DNA from 3 places in the Mesorhizobium sp. M6A.T.Cr.TU.014.01.1.1 genome. Region 2 is predicted to be linked to each of the others. Evidence: predicted binding sites of a transcription regulator. Region 2 holds the regulator's gene; each other region holds the start of a gene.

Region 1 (5,950 bases), on a different contig from region 2:
ATAATGGGTGCGGTGGGCCTTGTTCATGGTCACCACGCGCGGCAGCGGGTCAGCGCCGTAGACGCCGGAAAAGTCGGTGGCGATCCTGACGCCGGCGGGTGTCTCGATGATGTAGGTCGAATGGCCGGCATAGGTGATCGTAACGTCGCCGTCGACGAAGGCCTCGGCCAGCATAGGCGTCTGCGCCTTTGGCGCTGTGAAGCTGGCATAGGTGGCCGACGGCAGCGCTTGCGCGATCGCAACGCATCTCGACGGCGGCGGCTGTTCCTGGGCCGAAGCGGTGAGCGGCCAGAAAGCCAGGATCAGCAGAACGGCGGCAGATAGGCGGAGCATGGCTGCCTCCCGTGGCAGAACTGGCGCCACGCCACGATAGCGCTAACGATTACGATGGCTATCGCCGGGAAAGTCACGTTTTCGCGAGCGCCGGAGGGGCTGAACGTCTGAACCGATTGTCGCGACTTGCGCGACAATCGCGTGAAATGGGACGCGCCATGGCCCGGCCGCCCGGATATCGCCAGCGATCAGGGCGTCGGGCGGAAGACGCCGTTCTCGTCGCGCTTGAGCGGCGCGGTTTGCCGGGAAAGCGGCGCACCAGGCGCTTCGGTGACCGAAACACCCTCCGTCCAATCGGCGGGTGCAATTGCGATGTAACGCGCATATCCGCCTGACCCGCCGAGCGGCTTGGCAAAGCCGATTGTAACCAACGCCCCGGCCTCCGGCACCTTGTCGAGGTTTGCAACGCCTTCTGCCTGGGTGAAATCGTTGTGCAGCAGCCAATGTTCGCCTTCGAGATTGGGCGTGGTGTCGGTGTCGAGCGGCTCATGGCCATGAAACAGAATCTTCCGCTCCAGATGCAGGAACTTCAGCGCGTCCAAACTGACGCCTGGAAACGGCTTCTGGTTGAAGCGGGCGGCATCGGACCATTTCTTGTACCAATCCGAACGCACGAAGACGACCGAACCTTCCGGTATGCGGCCGTGCTCCTTTTCCCACTCTTCGATGTCGGCGACCTGAAGGTGATAGCCTTCGTCAGTCTGCACCTTGCCGCTGATGTCGATCACGACGAGCGGCCGCACGGCATAAGTGGCCGGCAGGTCGCTGATCGTTGCACCGAGTGGGTTCCAGTGGGAGGGCGGATCGAGCTGCGTGCCATATTGGTCCGTCGTCAGCTCGTAGGCGGTCGCGACGAACCCATGCTTGTCGTAAGTGAACTCTTCGCCGGCCTTGACGTAGCCCTCGATGTCCCGACCGGCGACAGTCGGTTTGAACTTGGCATTGGCGAAGCCCGGCCATACAGGCTGCACCGGCTCGAAGGCATGGGTCAGATCGATGTACTTGGCCGATTTGAGCGTGTTCTCATAAACCGACCAAAGGGACGACTCCTGCGCCGACGCGATCGCCGGCACTGACCAAGCTGCTGCCAGCAAGGCGATACGAACGAATTTAGATACATTCATCTGCAATCTCCCCGAAATGTTGCCAAGTATCGCGAGTTTCCCGCACGGCGACAAGCGTATGCATTCCTCCCAGGAGGGTAGCTGCAATACGGCTTCCACCAAGCCGCTTTCCGCCCACGGCTTGCGCGCCGCCTAACCCAGCAAGCTACGGCAGAGGAAGGCCCCTCATTTCGCCGGCGCCACCCAGATCTCGGCGTCGAGCCGCTTGGTCGCAAGGCCGCGCGCGATGGCTTCGGCGCTGCGGGCGTTTTTCGACAAGGCCGCGGCCTGACGCTTGCTGATCACCAGCCCTTCGGCCAGTGCCCGGTTTCCCGAAAAGACCCGCGACAGGAACGGCACGCGGCTGCCGCGCGCCCTCGAGAACCGCGCCGGCATGGTTTGCCTGGCCGTGTGGGCGGCCACCTCGTCGATCCAGCCTTCCGCCAGCCGCGCGCCCGGCTCCAGCAGCAGCAGCCAGTCGCCCTTTGCCTGCCTGATACCGGCAGCAACGCCGCCGCTCGCCACAAAAAGGCAGCCGGCATGTTCAGCAACGCGGTGCGTCTGGTCGGTCGAGCCGCCGTCGCAGACGACGACATCGCGCACCACGCCCTCGACCGCGCCGCCGATCAGCGAGGCGAGCGTGCGGGCAAGTCTCTCTTCGTCATTCAGGGTCTGGATGAGAACGCTGAGCATCGTTAGCCGAATAGCGGAAAGCCGAACGCGACGCCAGTTTTTGCGTCGCGTCATAAAAAAGTTCTTGATTTGTTCTCATCGGCAAAATAGGATTATTTTCATGAACAGAGCGAATCGACAGCCAGCCGACAGTCCCTGGGAGAGGGCGAAGATGGAACAGATCGTACGTGCCGACATTGCCGCCTTCGGCGCCGGAAGAGCCGAGATGGCCAATGCAATGATCGAGCAGAGTGGCGTCCGCGTCCGCCCCGACCGCAATCGCGGCCGTTCCGCCGGCATCAACCCGTCCGGCCGGTTCGAGCCGGTCAGCCGGCATGTGTTCGACGATGGCTGGAATTCGCTGGAGGAACTGCCGCCCTTCAAGACCGAGGTGCAGGTCGAGAAGCCGCGCACCATCATCACCCGTAACGAGTCGCCCGACATTTCCTTCGACCGCTCGATCAACCCCTATCGCGGCTGCGAGCATGGCTGCGTCTATTGCTTTGCCCGGCCGACGCACAGCTTCATGGGCCTGTCGCCAGGGCTGGATTTCGAATCGAAGCTGTTCGCCAAGCCGGATGCGGCGCGGCTGCTCGACAAGGAACTGTCCAAGGACGGCTATCAGCCGCGCACCATTGCCATCGGCACCAACACCGATCCCTACCAACCGATCGAGAAGCAGTACCGGATCATGCGCGAGATCCTCGAAGTGCTGGAGGCGCGCGGCCACCCGGTCGGCATCGTCACCAAATCCGCGCTGGTGACGCGCGACATCGACATTCTGTCGCGCATGGCCGAACGCGGGCTGGCCAAGGTGGCGCTGTCGGTGACGACATTGGACCGGATGTTGGCCAGAACGATGGAGCCACGCGCGTCGACGCCGACCAAGCGGCTGGAGGCGATCTGGCAACTTTCGGATGCCGGCATTCCGACCTCGGTCATGGTCGCTCCGATCATCCCCGGCCTGACCGATCAGGAGATGGAACGCATCCTCGATTCGGCACGTGCAGCAGGAGCGCGCGAGGCCGGCTATGTCGTGCTGCGCCTGCCGCTGGAAGTCGCGCCGATCTTCAAGGATTGGCTGCTGCGCCATTATCCGGACCGCTACCGTCACGTCATGTCGCTGATCCGTTCGATGCGCGACGGCAAGGATTACGATTCGGATTGGGGCAAGCGCATGAAAGGCGCCGGTCCCTATGCCTGGCAGATCGGCCGGCGCTTCGAGATATCAGCCAAAAGGCTGGGGCTCAACGCCGAGCGGCGGTCGCTCAGGACCGATCAGTTCGTCGTCGCGGCCAAGGCAACCGAGCAACTGATGTTGCTGTGAAGACATCATGTGCCGCCGGCGCCGGCGGCACATAAAGAGATCCCGTCCGGCCTGTCTTGTCCCCGGGCTTGCAGACGGTGCCCTCTAGGTCCGGTGCCCCGCCCGACCCGGAGGGGCTTGCGGAGAATCGGAGCCAATGCGAACCTCGCCGCAACATGGCTCGCGCGCGCTCTGATTCTCCGCTTCTCTTCGAAATCGTCGAGAGACCCGATTTCTCCTTCGAGACGAAGGCGATGGCCGAAGGCCTGTGGCCGGTCGCGGGAATGGACGAGGCTGGCCGCGGCCCGCTCGCCGGGCCGGTCGTCGCGGCAGCGGTGGTGCTCGATCCCGCCAACATTCCCGATGGCCTCGATGATTCCAAGCGCCTCGGCCATCTACAGCGCGAAGCGCTGTTCCTGAAAATTCTCGGCTCCGCTCTTGGCGTGTCGATGGCTTCGGTCAGCGCGGAAGGCATCGATGGCAGCAATATTCTCAAGGCCAGCCTCGAGGCGATGCGTCGCGCATTGGTCGGGCTCTCGGTGCAGCCAAAACTGGCCCTGGCCGACGGCCGCGACGTGCCGCCCGGGCTGCCATGCGAAGGCAGAGCGCTGATCAAGGGCGACCAGCGCTCGCAGTCGATCGCCGCCGCCTCGATCGTCGCCAAGGTGATGCGCGACCGCATGATGTGCGGCTGCGGCAGCCATCACGCGCAATACGGTTTCGAGGTCCATATGGGCTATGCCACCGTCCGCCACCGGACGGCGATCGAGGTGCATGGACCGGTGGCGCGGCTGCACCGCGCGTCCTTCGCACCGTTCCGGCTTGGCGGCACCGAAGTGCTCGACGAAGAGGGCCTTGCCGGCCTGGATTGAAGCAGCGCCAAATCTCCCCCCTTGAGGGGGAGATGTCGCCGAAGGCGACAGAGGGGGTCGCTTCAGCTGGCGCGACGCCATCTGGGGCGAAGAGAAGGCTGGCGCTTCACGCGCGGCTACCCCCTCTGGCCTGCCGGCCATCTCCCCCTCAAGGAGGGAGATTACGCGCTCGCCCGCCCGCACAAAAAAAGCCGCCAGGTTTCCCAGGCGGCTTTCGATGAATTTCTCGATGAAATCGCTTAATTCAGCTTGGACTTAACATCCTGAAGCGAGGCCTTGAACAGGTCGGCGCCGGCCTTGGCGTCGATCTTGCCGGCGAGCAGCGTGCGTGCGGCTTCGACGGCGATATCGACGGCACTGGCGCGCACCTCACCGATCGCCTCGCGCTCGGCCTGACCGATCTTCAATTCGGCAAGCGCGGTGCGCCGGGCGACATAGTCCTCGGTCTTCTGATGCGCCTCGGCGGCTAGCATGTCGGCCTCGCGCTTGGCGGCGGCGACGATGTCGGCGGCCTCCTGCTCGGCTTCCTTGCGCTTGCGCTGGTATTGGCCGAGCAGTTGCTGGGCCTCCTCGCGCAGCCGGCGCGCGTCCTCAAGCTCGTTGCTGATCTTGTCGGCGCGGGCATCGAGCGCCTTGGCGATCAGCCCCGGCACCTTGATGTAGACGGCAATGGCCAGGAAAATGACGAGGGCAACAGTGGCCCAAAGCGTCGCGAGTGATGTGGCGTCCATGATGCGCTCCTCACCGGGCCACGGATTTGACGGCTGCTGCGATCTCGGCCTTGCTGGCCTTGCCGCCGACAAGCGCCTCGACGATGGCCGAAGCGGTGTCCTCGGCGATCGTGCCGACTTCCTTCATGGCATTGGCCTTGATGGACGAAATGCGGGCCTCGGCCTCGCCAAGTTTTTTGTCGAGGGCAGCCTCGACCTTCTTGCGGGCGGCCTCGGCTTCCATCTTGGCGGCATCGTTGGCCTGCTGCCCGATCGCATTGGCCTTGGTCTTGGCTTCCGCCAGTTCCTGCTCATAGGCGGCAACGGCGGCATCGGCCTCGCCCTTCAGCCTGGCGGCATGGTCGAGGTCCTGGGTGATGCGGTCGTTGCGGACATCGATGATGCCGCCGACACGCGGCATCACCACCTTCTTGAGGAACAGATAGAACAGCCCAAAGGTGATCGCCAGCCACAGAAGCTGCGACGGGAATGTCGCCGGATCGAATGGCGGGAACATGCCGTGCGCCTCGGCAGGCACGCCGGTGCCGGAATGCGTTTCGCCTTCCGTGCCGGTATGGCCGCCTTCGACGGCGGGCGCGGACTCTTGCGCAAAGGCAGATGTCACGAACATGGACTATTCCCTGATATCAGGCCCGCCGCTGATTGCGGCCGGCCCGTCCAATTCCCAATGTTAGCCGAACAGGGGCTCAGCCGAACAGAGCCAGAAGCGCGATGAGAAGGGAGAAGATGCCCAGCGCTTCCGTCACGGCGAAGCCGAAGATCAGACGGCCGAACTGGCCATCCGCGGCCGACGGGTTGCGCAGCGCGCCCGCCAGATAGCTGCCGAAGATGTTGCCAAGGCCGATACCGGCGCCACCCATGCCGAGGCATGCGATGCCGGCGCCGATGTACTTTGCTGCTTCTGCTTCCATTTGTTCAACTCCTTTGGATCTA
Region 2 (5,950 bases):
GCAAGATCGAAGCCTACAAGCGCGACGAGATCGCGGCGGCGAAGGCGCGCGTGCCGCTTGCCGAGATCAAGGCGCGGGCGAAGGACACCGATGCGCCGCGCGGCTTTCTCTCGGCCCTTGAAGCCAGGCGCAAATCCGGCAGCTTCGCGCTGATCGCCGAGATCAAGAAGGCGAGCCCTTCCAAGGGCCTGATCCGAGCCGATTTCGATCCGCCGGCACTGGCCAGGGCCTATGCGAAAGGTGGCGCCGCCTGCCTCTCGGTGCTGACCGACGCGCCGTCCTTCCAGGGCGCGCCTGAATTCCTCACCGATGCGCGCAGTGCCGTGACATTGCCCGCCTTGCGCAAGGATTTTCTGTTCGAGCCTTATCAGGTGTTCGAAGCCCGTGCGTGGGGCGCTGACGCCATCCTGATCATCATGGCGAGCGTCGATGACGCCGTGGCCAGGGAGCTCGAAATGACGGCTTTCGAGCTCGGCATGGACGCGCTGATCGAGGTGCATGACGAAGCCGAGACGGAACGCGCGCTGAAACTGTCGTCACGGCTGATCGGCATCAACAACCGCAACCTCCGGACGTTCGAAACCAGTCTCGATACTTCGGAGCGGCTCGCGACGATGGTGCCGGCCGACCGCCTGCTGGTCAGCGAGAGCGGTATTTTCTCGCACGAAGATTGCCGCAGGCTGGAAAAAAGCGACATCGGCACCTTCCTCGTCGGCGAGAGCCTGATGCGGCAACAGGACGTGGCCGCCGCAACGCACCTGCTTTTGACGGGCAAGGCGCCGGCTCATGCATCGGCCCGAAAATCGGAATCGATTTTCGGAGAGCACGATGCATAAATCCAAAGTGTTAGAGCGTGCTATGTGCGTCCAAACGGACGCACGTCGTTCTAAGGCCGTCTGACGATGACGGCTGCCCTCACCCATCTTGGCGCGAAAGGCGAAGCCAATATGGTCGATGTCGGCGACAAGGCGGAAACGACCCGCACGGCGATCGCCGAAGGTCTTGTCTCGATGCGGCCAGAAACGCTGAAGATGATCCTCGACGGCGATGCCAAGAAAGGCGACGTGCTGGGCACGGCGCGCATCGCCGGCATCATGGCGGCCAAGAGGACGCATGAGCTGATCCCGCTCTGTCACCCGCTGCTGTTGACCAAGATATCCGTCGACATCGAACCGGACGCGACGCTGCCTGGCCTGAAGGTCACGGCGCTGGCCCGCGTCACCGGCAAGACCGGCGTCGAGATGGAGGCGCTGACCGCCGTCTCGGTCGCTTGCCTGACCATCTACGACATGGCTAAGGCGGTCGACCGCGCCATGGTGATCTCCGGCATCAGGCTGGTGGAAAAGACCGGCGGCAAATCCGGCGTCTACAAAGTAGGCGCCCAAGGGGCAGGCCAATAATGGCGCTGCTTCCGGTTGCCGACGCGCTCGAGCGCCTGCTTGAAGATGCTGCGCCCTTGCAAGCTGAAAGCGTCACCCTGATGGACGCCGCCGACCGGATACTGGCGGACCCGCTCACGGCGCTCCGCACCCAGCCGCCCTTCAACGCGTCCGCCATGGACGGCTATGCAGTGCGGGCCGAGGATGTCGCCTCCGTGCCGGCAACACTTGCGGTGATCGGCATGGCGCCGGCCGGACGCGGCTTTGCCGGAACAGTCGGCCCGGCGCAGGCCGTGCGCATCTTCACCGGCGCGCCGCTTCCCGCAGGCGCTGACACCATCGTCATCCAGGAGAATGTCCGCGACCTCGGCGGCGGCAGCATCGAAGTGACCGCGTCGACGGTTGAAGGCCGCAACATCCGCCGCCTCGGGCTCGATTTCTTGAAGGGCGACGTTCTGCTGGAGAAAGGCCGCCTGCTTGATCCGGCGGCGTTGTCGCTGGCAGCGTCGGCCAACCATCCGCAGGTCAGTGTGGTGAAACGGCCGCTGGTCGCCATCATCGCCACCGGCGACGAATTGCTGCCGCCAGGCAGCGACCTTGGCCCGGACCAGATCATCTCGTCCAACGCCTATGGCGTCGCTGCCGCGGCCCGCTCGGTCGGCGCCAGCGCGCTCGACCTCGGCATCGCCCCCGACCGCAAAGAGGCGATTGCCGCGCTGGTGAAAAAGGCAGTTAACGCAGGGGCTGACGTCATCGTCACGCTGGGCGGCGCCTCGGTCGGCGACCACGACCTCGTCCACGACGTGCTGACCGGCGAAGGCATGACGCTCGATTTCTGGAAGATCGCCATGCGGCCCGGCAAGCCGCTGATGTTCGGCCGGCTGGGCGACATCCGCTGCATCGGCCTGCCCGGCAATCCGGTGGCGAGCCTGGTCTGCACGCAGCTCTTCCTGAAGCCGCTGCTTGCGCGGCTTGGCGGACGCGCCTACCGGCAGGACATGCGTCAGGCGCGGCTCGGTGCCGCCATGGCGGCCAACGATATCAGGCAGGACTATGTACGCGCCGTGGTGAAGGAAGACGCCGGCACGCTCAAGGCGACGCCGTTCGGCATCCAGGATTCCTCGATGCTCAGAATGCTGGCCGACGCCAACGGGCTGATCGTGCGCGAGCCATTCGCTCCCCCCGCAGCGACAGGCACCGCCTGCAGCGTGCTGATGCTACGCTGAACAAAACGTCAACGCATTCATTAAACTTTAAACAGTTGCGGAACACAACTGGAACAGATAGTGTTTGTTCTGGGTTTGTTTTTCTGATTCTGTTGGGGGTCGCGATGCTGACACGCAAACAACATGAGCTGCTGATGTTCATCCACGAGCGGCTGAAGGAAAGCGGCATTCCGCCCTCGTTTGACGAGATGAAGGAAGCGCTCGATCTCGCGTCCAAATCGGGAATCCATCGGCTGATCACGGCGCTGGAGGAGCGCGGCTTCATTCGCCGGCTGCCCAACCGCGCCCGCGCGCTGGAAGTGCTGCGCCTGCCCGATTCGATCGCGCCCGGCCTCAATGCGGCACGCAAATTCTCGCCGAGCGTCATTCAGGGCAGCCTTGGGCAGGGCAGCCTCGGCCGACAGATCAAGCCGGCGCCGTCACGCATGCCTGCGGCCGGCAATGACGACGACGTCGTTGCCACTGTCTCCATCCCGGTGATGGGCCGCATCGCTGCCGGTGTGCCGATCGATGCCATCCAGCACCAGACGCATTCGATCTCGGTGCCACCGGACATGATCACCGGCGGCGCGCACTACGCGCTGGAGGTCAAGGGTGATTCGATGATCGAGGCCGGCATCTTCGACGGCGACACGGTCATCATTCGCAACGCCGACACCGCCCAGCCTGGCGAGATCATTGTCGCCCTGGTCGACGAGGAGGAAGCGACGCTGAAGCGGTTCCGCCGCAAAGGCGCCTCGATCGCCCTGGAAGCCGCCAACCCGGCCTATGAGACGCGCATCTTCGGGCCGGACCGGGTCAAGGTGCAAGGCAAGCTCGTCGGATTGATCCGACGTTACTGAACGGCAGCTTTCTTGGGTTTCTCAGGCTTACGGTATGGCGGCAGGCCCCTCGCCTCGCGCGAAAATCTCCGCTGCTCATGCCAAGGCCTATATGGCTGTTTGACGGCAAAACGGATTTCTGCGCGCGTCGTCGCCGATAGCGGATCGAAAAAGACGGCGGCACTGCCCATGCGAGCGAGCTGCCGTTTGGTCACGACGAGGACCAGCGGGTTGCGGCAGGGATTATAATAGGCCGTGGCATCGTCGATGACGATCAAGTCCGCAAAGGCACAGGCTGGCCGCGCGATTTTGCGGTCGTCGGCGAGCGCGATGATCGCGCCGGACGGATGCCGGGCGAGGCACAGGCCGGCAGTGCAATAGAAAGGCGCTCCCGGCGGCAGGTCGGCCGGGTCGGCGATGTCGAACCGCACGTCTCCTTTTTCGAACGTCTCCGGCTCGACAATGGTCGCTGAAGTCAGCGCATGTTTCCAGTTGTCGGTGGTGAATTCGTTCGAGCGCACCCGGTTGACGGCAAGTTCGCCGCCGCCGATCGGCAGCGCCACCAGATGCGCATCCTCCGAGATCAGCACGTCGGGGGTTCGCGTCTCGGAAATCGTCAGCAGGCCGGCAAGCGCAAAGGGAAGTGCCGCAAGCCGCAACCATGTCGTCGCCATCGTGGCGATGACCAGGGCGACCGTCACCAGCAGAACCGACTGCAACGAAATCAGCCCGACTGCATCGACCGGCGAACGTTCGGAGATCCATCCCGATATTGCAATCATGGCCGTCAGCCCCTTGCCCATCATGTAGAGGAAAGGTCCGTCGAAGCCGAAAGGCATTGCCAAGGCGCTGACGACCGCCAGGAACATGACGACCGTGACGATCGGCATGACGGCCAGATTGGCAAACAGACTGAGCGGCGAGACGCGCTGGAAGTGCCAGATGGCGAAGAGCGCGGTGGCGCTGCCGGCAATGATGGAGGTCATGGCGATGGTGCCGGTTCCAGCGACGAGCTTCCGCGTGACGAAAGCGGCCGGTGACCGTCGTTGTGGCGGCGCCGTGGCCTTGTCGGCACGATAGTCGGACCAGCCGGCATAGGCGCCCACGAGAGCCGCGGTCGCGGCGAAGGACATCTGGAAGCTTGGGCCGACCACCTCGTGCGGCGACACGACGATGACGGCGATGGCTGAAATCGTAAGATTGCGCATGGTGAGCGCAGCCCGGTCGAACAGCACGGCGACAAGCATTACCGCGAGCATGATGAAGCTGCGCTCAGCCGCGACCGCGATGCCGGAAAAAATGAGATAGGCAGCGATGGAAAGGAGTGCGGCTGCAGCCGCATATTTTTTGACCGGCCGGCGCGACGAAAAATCGGGAAACAGCGCAAAGGCGCCGCGCAGCAATCCCATGATGGTGCCGGCGACAAGCGCCATGTGCAGGCCGGAAATGGAGATGATGTGGTAGATGCCGGTGCGCCGCATCGATTCGTTGATCTCTTCGGGGATGCCGGCACGCACGCCGACGATCAGCGCAGCGGCAATCTCCCCCTCGGCGCCACCGATGCTGTCCCTGATATGGTCGGCGATGGTTTCACGCGCCTTTTCGATCGACGAAGAAAGGCGCGCTGCTAACGGTGCATCTTCGGAAGCGACGATCTTCGGATTGCCGAGGAAAAAGCCACTGGCGCCGATACCGGCGAAATAGCTGTCAAAGGAGAAGTCATAGCTGTCGGGCCGAACCGGGCCAGTCGGAGGCAAAAGCCTTGCATAGCCGGTTGCCACCGAGCCTGCGGTCATCTCAGCGGGAATTTTGCGTGCCGAAACCCTGACACGTTCCGGTGCATAACGCAGTGTCGGCCGGGCGGTCGATATCACGTCGAGGGTCAGCCTGATCCGGCCGTTCGCCATCTGGTCGAGCCTGACGACGCGGCCGGTGAGTTGGGTCTGGATTACCGAACCGAGCATCTGCGTTCCCGCGCGCCAGGTTTCAACCTTGGCGGCGAGCACACCGAGCGCGCACAGCAACGCTGCCATGAAACACAAATGTGTTTTGCGCCATGACCGCGTGACCGCTGCGCACAATGCCGTGAGGACCACCACGGCAATGGGCTGCGGAAAGTCCGGTTCCACGGCAAGCGAGAAATAGACGATCACTCCGGATGCCAGGAAAACCGGCACCAGCAGGAAGGCGACGCCGCGGTCGAGCTCCATGCCCGCCGCCGAAACCACGCTGTTGCGGATAGCGGATAGTGAAAGACGGCGGAAATGAACGACAGGCCCGGGTATTGGAGCCGGTATTGGGGCGGAGCGGTCCGGCGAGAGAGGCTGGATGCCGGGTTGCGACGCAGGCAGCGAAACGGGTAGCGGCTCGACGGGAGAAACGTCGGCAAACAGCGATCGTTCGCTGACGCTCGCGATCGCGCCCTCGCTCTCGTCCACGCCGCGGCCTGGTCCAGCCATCGGGTCTGCCCCTTGCGCCCTTGACCTCCTATGCTACATGAACGCGCGACGCGCGAAAGTCCGCG
Region 3 (5,950 bases), on a different contig from region 2:
GCCCGTGCCGCAGCCGGCCGACCAGCGAAAGCGCAACGACGGCCATCGCCGCCAGCCCGATCGCGACAGACAGCGCGCTGACATTTTCAATGAGCGGCAGCAGCGCCACAAGCAAGGCGGCAAGTCCGAGCCACAGGCCGCGGGCGCTGAGCGCCGAAGGCTGGATGGCCGCGGCTGCGGCGGCAAGCGTAATGCCAAACAGGAAAAGCGTGATGCCGACGGGCTGGCCGTAGAAGAAGAAATCGGCCAGCGCGGCAAGCAGGACCGCAACGCCGAAGCGCGCGCAATAGCTCGGCGCGGCCGTGAGCAACGATGTCATGATCGGACTTTCTCAGCGGCTTTGATCCGGCCGGCATATCTGGGCAGAGATTTGGGGATGAAGGGGAAGAGGGTCGCCGAAGTGCCGGGTGGATCGACGAGCCACCAATCTTCGCTACGGAGCCGGTAAGGCAGCGACCAACGGGAATTTGTTTGCTCTTGCATGCCGCCCTTTTCGCCGGCCGAAATGCGGGCAGCGAGGCGGGATGCGAGGAGATTTTCGGGAGTTTTATGCAGTTTTTGTGCAGGCCAAGACGGCTTGCCTCGACCGGCCGCAGGCGGCATAGATCTGGTATGACGACCGAAACCTACCGCCCGCGCCGCTCGGTGCTCTACGTCCCGGCTTCGAACGACAAGGCACTGGCCAAGCTTCCGTCGCTGGCCTGCGATGCCGTCATCATCGACCTCGAAGATGCCGTCGCCCCGGCCGACAAGGTTTCCGCGCGCGAAAAACTGGCCGGCATCTTCGCCGATCGCCCCAGCCGCCGCTGCGAGATGGTCGTGCGCATCAATGCGCTTTCCAGCGAATGGGGCGCCGACGATTTGCTGGCTGCGGCACGCTGCGAGCCCGACGCCATCCTGCTGCCCAAGGTCGACACACCGCGCGATGTCCTCGAACCCGGCGACGTCCTCGACGACAATTTCGCACCGGACGCGGTGAAACTATGGGCGATGATCGAAACGCCCAAGGCACTGCTCAACATCGGACCGATTGCCGAGCTTGGCCGCGATCCGGCCTCGCGGCTGGTCTGTTTCGTTGCCGGAACGAACGATCTGGTCAAGGAAACCGGCATTCTCGCCACGCCCGACCGGCGCTATCTCACACCGTGGCTGATGCAGATGGTGCTCGCGGCGCGCGCCGGTGGCCTTGACCTGCTCGATGGTGTCTTCAATGATTTTCGCGACCTGGACGCTTTTGCGCGCGAATGCGGGGAGGCAGCCGCCATGGGGTTTGACGGCAAGTCGCTGATCCACCCGGCTCAGATCGAGGCGGCGAACCGGGCCTTTGCGCCATCTGCCGAGGCGGTGGCCGAGGCGCGCTCGGTGAAAGAGGCCTTCGCGCTTGCCGAAAATGCCGGCAGCCAAGTGATTGCGCTGAATGGAAAGATGGTCGAGCGGCTGCATCTGACACAGGCCGAAAAACTGCTGGCGAAGGCGGCCGCCATCGGGGCATGATTGGCAACTCACGACAGGAATGAAAAATGAAACTCTACCGCTTTCTGTCCGCTCCGGACGATTCCAGCTTCTGCCACAAGGTAACCGCGGCGCTGAACAAGGGCTGGCACCTGTTCGGCTCACCGACCTATTCCTACGACCAGGAGGCCAAGGCCATGCGCTGCGGCCAGGCCGTGGTGAAGGATATCGAGGGCCAGGAATACGGGCCCGACACCAAGCTCAGCGACTGGTAGGGCGCTGACATCGCTCGTCCTTCGTCATCCTAGTAAAACAAGCTTATCCTGCTGTCCGAGTGAACAGTTCTTGGCGAAAGCCGGAACGGCAGCCAACGGCGGCGCGCACGACCCGATCAGCGCCAAAAATGCAAGTCTGGCGCACTTTCCAATGCTAGTCGTCGCATCGCTGTCGGCCGCGAAAGGCGAAGCAAGCTCTATGACGGGCCGGCGTAGCTGTCCATTGTTTCCCTCGCGGTGCTATTAGTCGTGTTGCCGAGGGCGACCAATCACCGAAAGGCGTCTCCGACAGAAGCTGATCCCATGTCAGCTTGCTAAGTGAACAGTTTTAAAACTGTCCCCGGGTTTCCCTGACGGCGGAAGGCCCGGCATCAAATGCTACGATTCCGAAACCGAATCGAAATAATTTCGCGGCTATGAACGCCGATGGGCGCGCATTTGAGGGGTGGATTGCCATGAGGTTGAGGTTCGAATTGCGGTCGGCACTGGCCCGGATCGTCAGCGCCATGGCGACATCCTGCTATGGTCGTTTTGTCCATTCCCGCGCCGCGAACCTTTCCATCGTCATGGCGCTGAGCCTGCTGCCGTTGGTCGGGGCGATCGGGTTTGCGATCGACTATACCAACGTCCTCCGCGAAAAGAATGAGTTGCAGGCCCTTCTTGACGCCGCCCTGCTGGGGGGCGCGGCGCAGGGCGCCACCTCCGCCGAGGCCACGGCGACGTCCCTGTTCAGCGGGTTCATCGCCGGCAGCCCGGATTTCGCGGCCGACCCGGACCTGAAGGCCAACATGTCCATCAAGCTGGACAACAGTACGCTCTCGGGCAGCGCGACCTACAGCTACCCGCGCTTGTTCCCGTTTGTCTTGGGCGACCCGACCGTCAACGTTCGCGTCACGTCCGCCGTCAAGATGGCCACGTCGGCCGTCCCTTGCATCATCGTCCTTGCGAATAACCCGCAGGCGCTGCTGCTCAATAGTGGCGCCAACGTGGATGCCGAGTCCTGCGTGATCGACGTTCATTCTACCAGGGACCCGGCCTTCATCATGAATGCCGGCGTCACCATGAACATCAGCAAGCTCTGCGTGAAGGGCACGAAATACATCAAGAACGGCGGTACGCTGTCCAAGCTGGAGACGGCATGCGCCGTCACGGCGGATCCCTATGCCGGCGCCATTCCTGAGCCCGCCGTTCCCTCGGCCTGCACCACATCCGGCGCGCGTGACGGACAGACGCAGACCTTGAACCCGGGACTGCACTGCTGGGTGAACTTCAATGGCAGCCCTACCATCACGTTCAATCCGGGCCTTCATATCATCAAGGGACCGATGATCATCAATTCCGGCGCCAAGGTCATCGCCGAAGGCGTCACCTTCTACTTCCCGGATACCGACAGCATGATCCAGGCCAACGGCGCCCTCACAATCACGGCCTCGGCCCCGAGCAGCGGTGCCTACAAGGATATCCTGATGTTAGAAAAGACGAGCGATCCCGCCAACAACGCCAACAAGCGCCAGTATGTGTTCAACGGCTCGAACGGCGAGTCTCTGACTGGGATCATCTATCTGCCCAACCGGGACGTCACCTACAACTCGACCACGAACATCACCTCCAGCAAGATCTCGATGGTCGTGAACACCATGATCATCAACTCCGCCAACTGGAAATTCAGCGGCATCGCCGGCCAGTCGGCGAAGATCTATCTCTCACAGTGATGCGCGCCGGCGCAAATGACGCCGAACCGGAGCAGGATAGCGGCGACGAAGCGTGGGCCGTTACTCCGCCGCCTCTTCGATCCGCTCCATATCATCGTCCGACAGGCCGAAATGATGGCCGATCTCGTGGATCAGCACATGGGTGACGATGTCGCCCAGCGTCTCTTCGTTCTCGGCCCAGTAGTCGAGAATGGCGCGGCGGTAGAGCGTGACGCGGTTCGGCCCCTCGCCGGTCTGCGGATTCCAGCGTTCGGCGATCCCGCGCCCCTCGAACAGGCCGAGCAGGTCGAAGGGCGTTTCTAGCGACAGATCGTCCATGATCTCGTCGGTCGGGAATTCGGCGATCTGGATGACGATCTCGCCGGTCAGCTTGCGAAATTCCTCCGGCAGATGGGCGTAAGCCTCCAGCGCCAGGAACTCCATTTCCTCCATCGATGGCGAAAGCTGGTCGTGCCAGACACGGGTCTTGTAGATGCGGGCCATGCTTTGTCCTTCTGATCCCGGCATATAGGCTTTCGAGCCGAAATCGGCAAATGGCCGGGTTGCCGTCCACACGCGGACAGGAATAAATTCCCCATGACTCCGCTTGACTCTTCGGGCGCCCTCTGGAATCTATTAGAACATAACAGGAACAATTGTGAGTGGAAGCTGACCGTCATGGCGACAAGCGCCGTGGCGCGGGAGACTGTTTTTGCCCTGCGCCGCCAGATCGCGAAGATCGAGGGAACGCTGCCCGAGCGCCTGGAGGCGCCGGCCGGCGCAGCCCCCGTTGATGCGGATGTCACACCCCAGAATCCAACAGCGGATGTCACACCCCAGGGTCTAACAATCGTCCGCCGCGGCCTCGCCGTGGCGCCGCCCGATGCGTTTCTGCGCACCGGCGCCGAGGGTCTCGATACCGCGCTCAGCGGCGGCCTGCCGAAGGCGGCGCTGAGCGAGATCCATGGCGCCGCGACCCGTGATGCCGGGGCCGTCGCCGGCTTCGCCCTGTCGCTCGTCAGCCTGATTCTCAAACAGGGGCCGCGATTGCCGGTCCTGTGGATCGGCACCGCGGAAATCTTCCGGGAGGCGGGCTTCCCCTATGCCAGAGGGCTTCACGCCGTTTTCGGCATCGAGCCGGAGCAATTGCTGTTTTCCGAAGCGCCAAAACTCCTCGACGCGCTGTGGATCGCCGAGGAGGCCGCCCGGATGACGGCGCTCGCCGCCGTCATCCTCGAAATCCGCGGCAGCCCGCAGCGGCTGGATCTCACCGCGACGCGGCGGCTGCACGCCCGGGCGCAGAATGCCGGCCGGCCGGTCTTCCTGCTGCGCCAGGCCGGCGAGGCAGAGCCTACGGCGGCACCCGTTCGCCTCATCCTGTCGGCGGCGCCGTCGGCATCCCGCCAGACGATCGCCGGGCCACTTGCCGGCTCGATCGGCCGTCCCGCCTTCACCGTCAGCATCGGCAAGAGCCGCACGGCCTTGCCAGGACAATTCACACTGGAGTGGAACCCCGATGAACACAGTTTCGAAGAAAGACGGGGCGAGGAAAGAAGGGCAGCGAATTCTGTCCCTGTGGTTCCCGCACCTCGCCGCGGAAAGGGTCCTGCGGCAGCGTCTGGGGCGGTCCTGGCGTTCCCGGCCGTCGGATCACCTGCCGCTGGTGATCAGCCATCGCCAAGCGAACGCGCAGCGCATCGCCGCCCTCGACGAGCGGGCTGAGGCGCTTCACCTGAAGCGCGGCATGGGCATAGCCGACGCGCGCGCCATGCATCCGTCGATCGACGTGGTGGAAGCCGATCCCGAGGCCGACCGCCGCCTGCTCGAAAGTCTTGCCGACTGGTGCGACCGCTACACCCCGCTGGTGGCGCTCGACGCAGCCGATGGCCTGTTCCTCGACGTCACCGGCTGCACCCATCTTTTCGGCGGCGAACGCTCGATGCTCGACGACATCCTGTCGCGCTTTTTCTATCAGGGTTTTGATGTCCGCGCCGGCCTTGCTGCCACGCCAGGTGCTGCCTGGGCGGCAGCGCGGTTTGCCAGTGACCGCATCGTCCCCGGTGGCGAGGAGGAGGCGCTTCTCGCACCCTTGCCGCTGGCGGCGCTGCGCATCGAGCCTGATATCCGCGCCAGCCTGGAAAGCGTGGGCCTGCGCACGGCGGGCGCCGTCATGGCAGCCCCGCGCGCGCCGCTCGCCCGCCGCTTCGGTGTCTCGCTGCTTTTGCGTCTCGACCAGGCGCTCGGCCGCCTCGACGAGGCGGTGTCGCCGCGCCTGCCGGTCGCGCCGCTTTCGGTCGAACGCCACCTCGCAGAACCCATCATGCTGACCGACGAAATAGAGCGGCTGGTGAAAATGCTGGCGACGACTTTGAAGGTGGATCTCGAGCGCCACGGCGAAGGCGCAAGAAGGCTGGCGCTGCTGCTCTTCCGCGTCGACGGGGCCGTCAGCCGGATCGCCGTCGGCACGTCGCGGCCGCTGCGCGAGCCGCTGCTGATCCAAAAATTATTTCACGAAAGGCTAGCCGCGCTCGA

Evidence for each region. Region 2 encodes LexA, which represses DNA repair genes until DNA is damaged. Its sites were predicted from a motif close to TGTTCNNNNTGTGTTCNG; they were not measured.
Region 1: a site for LexA is predicted at 2,189-2,206, ahead of EN885_RS27640 (PA0069 family radical SAM protein). Genes of this name have one in related genera too.
Region 3: a site for LexA is predicted at 4,056-4,073, ahead of EN885_RS30195 (metallopeptidase family protein). Genes of this name have one in related genera too.

What each region holds. Positions count from the first base shown of each region.
Region 1 is NZ_RZPG01000031.1:29,321-35,270, forward strand. It holds gene EN885_RS27625 (MBL fold metallo-hydrolase) at 1-333, opposite strand, end outside; gene EN885_RS27630 (cyclase family protein) at 522-1,457, opposite strand; gene EN885_RS27635 (glycosyltransferase) at 1,623-2,129, opposite strand; gene EN885_RS27640 (PA0069 family radical SAM protein) at 2,281-3,435, shown strand; gene EN885_RS27645 (ribonuclease HII) at 3,591-4,286, shown strand; gene EN885_RS27650 (F0F1 ATP synthase subunit B) at 4,526-5,017, opposite strand; gene EN885_RS27655 (F0F1 ATP synthase subunit B) at 5,028-5,627, opposite strand; gene EN885_RS27660 (F0F1 ATP synthase subunit C) at 5,704-5,928, opposite strand.
Region 2 is NZ_RZPG01000017.1:123,494-129,443, reverse strand. It holds gene trpC (indole-3-glycerol phosphate synthase TrpC) at 1-836, shown strand, start outside; gene moaC (cyclic pyranopterin monophosphate synthase MoaC) at 903-1,400, shown strand; gene glp (gephyrin-like molybdotransferase Glp) at 1,400-2,605, shown strand; gene lexA (transcriptional repressor LexA) at 2,710-3,447, shown strand; gene EN885_RS20130 (ComEC/Rec2 family competence protein) at 3,441-5,885, opposite strand.
Region 3 is NZ_RZPG01000038.1:13,743-19,692, forward strand. It holds gene EN885_RS30175 (DUF4173 domain-containing protein) at 1-319, opposite strand, end outside; gene EN885_RS30180 (CoA ester lyase) at 613-1,494, shown strand; gene EN885_RS30185 (DUF1737 domain-containing protein) at 1,521-1,727, shown strand; gene EN885_RS33725 (hypothetical protein) at 2,056-2,235, opposite strand; gene EN885_RS30190 (pilus assembly protein TadG-related protein) at 2,234-3,439, shown strand; gene EN885_RS30195 (metallopeptidase family protein) at 3,500-3,922, opposite strand; gene EN885_RS34435 (hypothetical protein) at 4,097-5,140, shown strand; gene EN885_RS30205 (DUF6504 family protein) at 5,082-5,950, shown strand, end outside.